2 regions of the Exiguobacterium acetylicum genome follow, and region 2 is predicted to be linked to the other one. Evidence: predicted binding sites of a transcription regulator. Region 2 holds the regulator's gene; the other holds the start of a gene.
The links. Region 2 encodes Rex, which represses fermentation and respiration genes when NADH is low (regulators of the CRP and FNR family bind a similar motif). Its sites were predicted from a motif close to TTGTGAAATATTTCACAA; they were not measured.

Region 1 (3,751 bases), 1.2 Mb from region 2:
CGTCTATGTCGTCACGGAACATCCGGAAGCGTATCGATTTGAAGAAGGTGTTCACGTTTACGGAGTGCAAGTGACGGGTCTACCGCTGGTTCAGACCTATAACCAACTGGCGGCACTAAATTTAGCCTTCTTACGCCAAGCGCAAGCCTTGAGTAAGATCGTTGATTTCGCAGTCATTCACAACTTCAACATGGAAACCGCATCAGCTGCCCAAGCTATCGCGAAGATCAAAGAGTTGCCACTCGTCAGTAACGTCTACGATGTCGAAAGTGAGCGTTCTCCTGATCGTTCAGGTGGTTTGGTCGTTGCCTTAAAACGACTTGAAGGAGATGCGTTGCGCCAATCAGCGGTCGTTTATCTAGAACGAGAAGAGTCACGTCACGGGGTGGAACAAGAGTATCACGTCGAAAAGAAGCCACTGCGTTTTGAAGAGAACCTTGAAAAACCATATCAACACGTGACGAATCCGAAAAAGAACGGATGAACAGTTGCAATTCCTTTCCTTTCTTGGTACGATACTTGAGTATGCTTAACCTTATGTAAAGCAAAATCACTTGATACATCGAGAGCTAGATAGGAGGGAATCCCATGCGCGTTAAAATCACATTAGCTTGCACTGAAACTGGTGACCGTACTTATATCACTAAAAAGAACAAGCGTAACAACCCAGAGCGTCTTGAGTTGAAGAAATACAACCCACGTCTCCGTAAGCACACACTTCACCGTGAAGTGAAATAATTGAGATGGAAGCCGTCACTTCGTGTGATGGCTTTTTTTGTGGAAAGGAAGACAGTCATGAATAAACAAGAAGTACGCCGTCTGATCAAAGAACGACTCGATGTGATGGAGAACCGTGCGGAGAAGGAACGATTGATTCACGAACATGTTTTGTTGTTACCTGAGTGGCAACAAGCGACCTGTGTCGCGATCACATTAGCTTTTCGAAATGAATGTGATACAAGAATGCTGATTGAACAGGCGTGGCAAGAGGGCAAGACGGTCTTGATACCAAAAGTAGTGGGAGACGAGATGGTCTTTTATGAACATGGACCAGAAGATCAACTGCAAGCAAATCAGATGGGGATTGCTGAACCGACCGCTTCAGCACGTCGGGCTTCACTTGCTCAAGCAGAGCTTTGTCTCGTTCCGGGTCGCGCCTATCGACGGGACGGATATCGTTTAGGGTGGGGAGGAGGCTATTACGATCGTGCACTCGTGACCTATGCAGGACGTAAAGTATCGATTGCCTTTTCTGAACAACTTCTTTCCGATTTTGAAGTCGAAGCCTTTGATATCCCAGTTGACTTGATCGTCACTGACTTAGAGGTCATCCGATGTTGAGTGCTACCATTTTGTTTTGTCTATTGCTTGCTTGGACCGGACGATCTTTTCGTTTATTGACGACAAGTGGTGCGATCATGACCCTGCTCGTCGGTAGTGGTGTCTCATTCGGATTTAGTTGGCAAGGATTAGTAGTACTTTTGCTCTTCTTTGGTAGCTCGAGCTTGTTATCGAAGGTCGGACGGTCCAGAAAACAATCGGTCGATTCCATCGTTGAGAAAGACGGCGCGCGTGACGGATGGCAGGTCCTTGCGAATGGAGGGGTAGCGTTTGTTGCTGCTTTAGCGTATGCCATGACGATGGATTTTGCGTATCTCTTGTTATTTCTATTCGTCATCGCAGCATCGAATGCTGATACGTGGGCATCCGAAATCGGACCGCTCTCAAAACGTGATCCATGGTCTCTCAAAACGTTACGACGGGTACCAGCAGGAACGAGTGGAGCGATGTCGCTGATTGGGACGGTCGGTACGATCGTAGGAGCTGCGTTCATCGCGATAGCAGCGCATTGGATATTTTCTCTTTCTTTAAGGGACGTCTTACTCGTAACAAGCATCGGTGTACTCGGGAGTCTGCTGGATACACTATTTGGAGCAGTAGGGCAACGTGTTTACCGATGTACGGTTTGTGGAGAATACACGGAAAAGCGAGAGCACCATGGTCAACCGACCGCTTATGTTTCGGGCATTCGATTTTTAGGGAATGATGCTGTCAATGTCTTAACGAGCGGTTTGGCAAGTGGAATCGGGTTTATCATCGTTCGATTCTGGTAACTGGAAAGTATATGAGTATGTAATTCCTTATGTTAGGATATCAATGACACAAAATGGACAAATGTGATTAATTTCACATGATACAAAGAATGTGAAAGATGTTACAATTTACTTGTGAGATAGTTAACAAACTCTTAGGACGAATGAAAGGGTGGACATAACGATATGGAATTACATGCGAAAGTGACACGGGTAGCCCTCATTGGAGCTGGTGCAGTCGGTTCAAGCTTTGCCTATCAGATGTCAACAGCTGGACTTTGTGAAGAACTTGTCATCATTGATGTCAACAAAGCCAAAGCAGAGGGCGAGGCAATGGACTTAAACCACGGAACACCATTTAGCTCTTCACCGATGCGAATATGGGCTGGTGACTACGCGGACTGCCGCGAAGCGGAAGTCGTCGTCATCACGGCAGGCGCTCCACAAAAACCAGGTGAGACAAGACTCGATCTCGTTGCAAAGAATGCCTTGATCATGAAAGAAATGATTCGTCAAATCATGGATTCTGGTTTTGATGGGATCATCGTTGTGGCTTCCAATCCGGTTGATATCATGGCGCATCTTGCCTGGAAATATTCTGGTCTTCCGAAATCCCGCGTATTTGGATCAGGAACGGTGCTGGATACAGCACGTCTGCGTCAAATGCTTGGAGAATACTTTCACATTGATTCCCGAAATGCCCATGCCTATATTCTTGGCGAACATGGTGACACGGAATTTGCAGCCTGGAGTAACAGCCGCATTTATGGAAAAACGATTGATGAACTACTTGCTGAAGACGATCGTTATTCTCAAGCAGATCTTGATCAAATCTACATCAACGTCCGAGATGCTGCTTATCATATCATCGAGCGCAAAGGGGCAACCTACTATGCGATTGGGCTTGGACTCGTTCGGATCGTTCGTGCCATCCTCGGAAATGAGAACTGTCTATTGACGGTCGGCGCCCATGTCGATGGGCAGTACGGCATTTCTGGTATCCATATTGGAGTTCCCGCCATCATCAATCGTCAAGGTGTGCGTGAAATCATTGAAGTTTCATTGACGGAAGAAGAGTTGAAGAAATTCCATCATTCTGCTGATGTATTACGTCAGACGCTTGAACCCGTCTTGCAAGGATAAGCGTACGTATCATGATGAAGGTATTACGAAATAAAGTAGCAAAAAACTTAAGTGTCGGACTTGCTTCATATTGTCCACACTTGAGTTTTTTTGATGTAGAGAACGAATACATAAAAAATCACATCTATTCGTCCAGTAGTAAAAAGAAAAAAATCTAGGTTTTATTTTACTAGAAAAGGGTTAAGTAAGAGATAGAAGCATTTTTACGTCATTTTTTTGTACGTCATGATACCCAAAAAGGAGAGAACCGACAGTCATGTATACTTTTCGAAAACTAACTAAAGAGGATGCAGAACAATACTGGAATCTACGCCTTGAGGGATTAAAAAATCATCCAGATGCATTCGGTCATTCGTTTGATGATGAACAGCAAACCCCGCTCCGCGAAGTACAAGAAGGACTTGAGGGAGAACCCGACTCCGATGAGGTTTGGCTTGGTATGTTCGACGGTGATACATTGTTTGGGTTTGGTCAGGTCAAACCATATGAATTGTCACGTGAATCGCATAAAGCGA
Region 2 (3,751 bases):
CCGTTTCCGGACACTTTGGGCACGTTTTGTCGTCGTCGCCCGGGCGATGTTGCGTTGAATGAAGTCCTGCATCTTCGCGATCTCTTCTTGCTGCTGTTCAAACTGCTTCATTTCCTGATCGTACAAGGCCGCTTTTTGTTCCAAGTACTTTGTATAGTTCCCGGTGAACTTACGACAGACATTGCGTGACAGCTCATAGACGACATTGACGACTTGGTCGAGGAAGTACCGGTCGTGCGAGACGATCAGAACGGCACCACGATAACCACCGAGGTAACTTTCGAGCCAAGCGAGTGTATCGATATCGAGGTGGTTGGTCGGCTCGTCGAGAATGAGGAGCTCTGGTGCTTGTAAGAGCATCTTCGCTAAGGCAAGCCGTGTCCGTTGACCACCGGATAATGTCTGAATCCGGCGCGAGTAATCATCCGGATAAAAGCGCATCCCGTGCAGGACGGAGCGGATATTCGCTTCAAACTGATAACCACCCGCTTCTGAGAAGTCGTGTTGCGCTTGATCGTATGTCTTCAGGAGACGATCGTACGCGACCGGGTCGTTCAAGATATGCTCCATGCCCATTTCGATTTCCATCCGGCGCAGTGTCCGTTCTTGTTCTTGGAGATGTTCAAAGACGGTCAGCATCTCGTTCCAGATCGTCTCGTTCGATTCGAGACCACTGTCTTGCGCGAGATAACCGATTTTGACATCCTTGCCTTTCATGATGTCGCCCGAGTCATGACTGAGTTCGCCAGCAATGATTTTGAGCAAGGTCGATTTACCGGCACCGTTTCGTCCGACGAGCGCAATGCGGTCCCGCTCTTGTACTTCCAATTTGATATTTTCTAAAATCGGCTCGACGCCGAATGATTTCGAGAGTTGGTTGACTTGTAAGAGTATCATTTCCATCCATCCTTCCACCCTTTAGTCTATCACGAACAAAAGCGCGAGGTCCTGCGGAATATATTATTTGTGACTCTATGTGAAGTGGTTTACAATCAAGGAGAGTAGAAAGCTTTTTGCAAAGATTTGGGTGCCACGATGGATGTGGCCGAAGGGGGAACTGCAGGATGAATGGACCAGACACAAAAATTCCACAAGCGACAGCAAAACGGTTGCCGCTATATTATCGCTTCATCCAAAGTTTATACAATTCAGGCAAGCTCCGCGTCTCTTCTGCTGAGTTAAGCGAGGCGGTGAAGGTTGATTCAGCAACGATTCGTCGCGATTTTTCCTACTTTGGGGCATTAGGGAAGAAGGGGTATGGATATAACGTTCAACATCTCTTAACGTTTTTCCGCAAAACCTTGAATCAAGATGAGGTGACGAATGTTGCCTTAATCGGGGTCGGTCATCTCGGAACAGCGTTTGCAAATTATAACTTTTTAAAGAATAATAGTACTCGGATAGTCGTTGCGTTTGATGCGGACGAAGAGAAGGTCGGAACAACGACGCATGACGTTCCAATCTATCATGTTTCGGACATGAAAGAACAAATCGAAGCGAATCAGGTCGATGTTGCCATCTTGACGGTTCCATCCCAGTTCGCGCAGTCAGTAGCGGATGAGTTAGTCGAGTATGGTGTGACAGGCATCCTGAACTTTACGCCAGCGCGGTTGAACGTGCCAGCTAGCGTCCGGGTCCATCACATTGATTTATCGATCGAGTTGCAGTCGTTAGTTTATTTCATGAAGCATTATTCGCAATCAGCTGAAGGAGTGAAATCATAATGGAAAACCTTATTCCGCTCACACTAGGTATCGGACCTGCGAGCATCGGATTAATCGCGGTCGTCGCATTGATCATTTTCGGACCGAAGAAGTTACCAGAATTCGGACGCGCTGCAGGTCAGACATTGAAAGAGTTCAAGAATGCCACGAACGGCATCATGGACGACGATAAAAAGGACGAACCGAAAGAGAAGTGATTGAATCATGACGGTTGATCAAGAGCAAAGCATGACGTCGCACCTTGACGAACTGCGTAAGCGGATCGTCTGGTCGCTTATCATCGTCGTCGTCCTGTTCGCTGTCGCATTTCCGCTCGTCCGACCGCTCGTTCGCTTCTTGCAAGCGGACTTAAAAGAGCTCGGCATCGGTTTGAATGCCTTCAACGTCGCCGATCCTTTAATGTTGTATTTGAATCTTGCGTTCATCATTGCGCTGATTTTAGCGTCACCGTTCTGGATGTATCAACTCTGGGCATTCGTCCGACCAGGACTTTATGACAAGGAGCAAAAAGCGACATTGACGTATATTCCGGTCATCTTCTTTCTGTTTTTGGCTGGCGTAGCCTTCTCGTATTTCTGGTTGCTTCCCTTTTTGCTTGAAGTCTCAACGGATCTCGGGAAAGAGCTCGGAATCGAACAAGTCATCGGAGTCGAGAACTACTTCAGTTTCTTAATCCGGTTGACGATGCCGTTTGGTCTTCTGTTCCAATTGCCGGTCGTGACGATGTTCCTGACACGTCTTGGTCTCGTGACGCCATATTTCATGCGAAAGAATCGGAAATATGCGTACTTTGCGCTGTTCGTCGTTGCGGCATTGATCGCACCGCCGGACGTGACGTCACACTTGATGATCTCGGTTCCATTGTTCGTTCTCTATGAGATCAGCATCTTGATTTCTGCGCGGACGTACAAAAAGGTCTTGATCCTCGAGCAACAGGCAGAGCTTGAACGACAGGCGGATTTGATGCGTGAATTGAATAAATGAATCGTGAATTCCTTCCGACGATTTTGGAAGGGATTCTTTTTTATGAAAGCGTTATTTTTATATTGATAAAGCAGTTAGCGATGCGTATACTAAAGATAATTCATGGGGGCTTAGCTCAGCTGGGAGAGCGTTTGGCTGGCAGCCAAAAGGTCGTCGGTTCGATCCCGATAGTCTCCACCAATATCAAACATCCAACTCCTCGAGGCGTCGAGGAGTTTTTATTTTACTCCCAGTTAAATTCCTCAAAAATATAAAATGTCACGTAAAACAAATAAATTAAAAAAATAGGCAAATATAAATTGTTTATTTCCATTAAATTCATTAAACTAAATATACAGAATTTTCGTTTAACTGTTTTATCAGTAGTACTACTATGGTTTTACAGAAAAGGGGAAAACGAACGCATGAAGAAGAAGATTGCACTTATGGCAGCCGTCTTAATGACGTCTTCCAATCTAGTCAGTGCGCAAGGTGCACTGTCGTCGCAAGACAAAGCAACGGGTCAAAAACCGCAAGCACTCTCGCTGAAGAAATCGGGGCAAGAGAAGAACTACAAACAATCGGATAAAGTCCGTGTCGTCATCGAGATGGAAGAGAAGCCGGCGATTCAAATCGCCCAGGCTCAAAACAAGCGGTATAGCACATTGAGCAATGCCGAAAAAGAGTCGATCAAAGATCGTCTCGTCAACGTCCAAAAATCAGTCAAGTCAGCCATCGCTAAAAAGGCGATTCCCGTTACATATAAGGAAAGCTTCACAACCGTCATCAACGGATTCAGTGGTGAAGTCAAGTTCGGAGACATCGAAGACATCAAACAACTGAGCGGAGTCAAGAGCGTACATATCGCCCATGAATACGCGCGTCCGGAAGTTGCTAAAGGTGCCAAGCCAGACATGCTGTACAGCAAGGACATGGTCAATGCGAAGGAAACATGGCAGGACTATGGTTTTAAAGGGGAAGGAACAATCGTTGCCGTCATCGATACGGGAATCGATCCATCGCATAAGGACATGGTCTTGAGCCCAGAAACGAAGATCGATTTG

Region 1: the regulator Rex is predicted to act here: its motif matches at 2,176-2,193, upstream of K7G97_RS04770 (L-lactate dehydrogenase).

What each region holds. Positions count from the first base shown of each region.
Region 1 is NZ_CP082333.1:928,449-932,199, forward strand. Features, by position in the region: gene K7G97_RS04750 (1,4-alpha-glucan branching protein domain-containing protein) at 1-484, shown strand, start outside; gene rpmG (50S ribosomal protein L33) at 589-738, shown strand; gene K7G97_RS04760 (5-formyltetrahydrofolate cyclo-ligase) at 796-1,341, shown strand; gene K7G97_RS04765 (DUF92 domain-containing protein) at 1,335-2,114, shown strand; gene K7G97_RS04770 (L-lactate dehydrogenase) at 2,280-3,236, shown strand; gene K7G97_RS04775 (GNAT family N-acetyltransferase) at 3,493-3,751, shown strand, end outside.
Region 2 is NZ_CP082333.1:2,938,261-2,942,011, reverse strand. Features, by position in the region: gene K7G97_RS15120 (ATP-binding cassette domain-containing protein) at 1-897, opposite strand, end outside; gene K7G97_RS15115 (redox-sensing transcriptional repressor Rex) at 1,065-1,724, shown strand; gene K7G97_RS15110 (twin-arginine translocase TatA/TatE family subunit) at 1,724-1,921, shown strand; gene tatC (twin-arginine translocase subunit TatC) at 1,929-2,708, shown strand; tRNA gene K7G97_RS15100 (tRNA-Ala) at 2,813-2,888, shown strand; gene K7G97_RS15095 (S8 family serine peptidase) at 3,113-3,751, shown strand, end outside.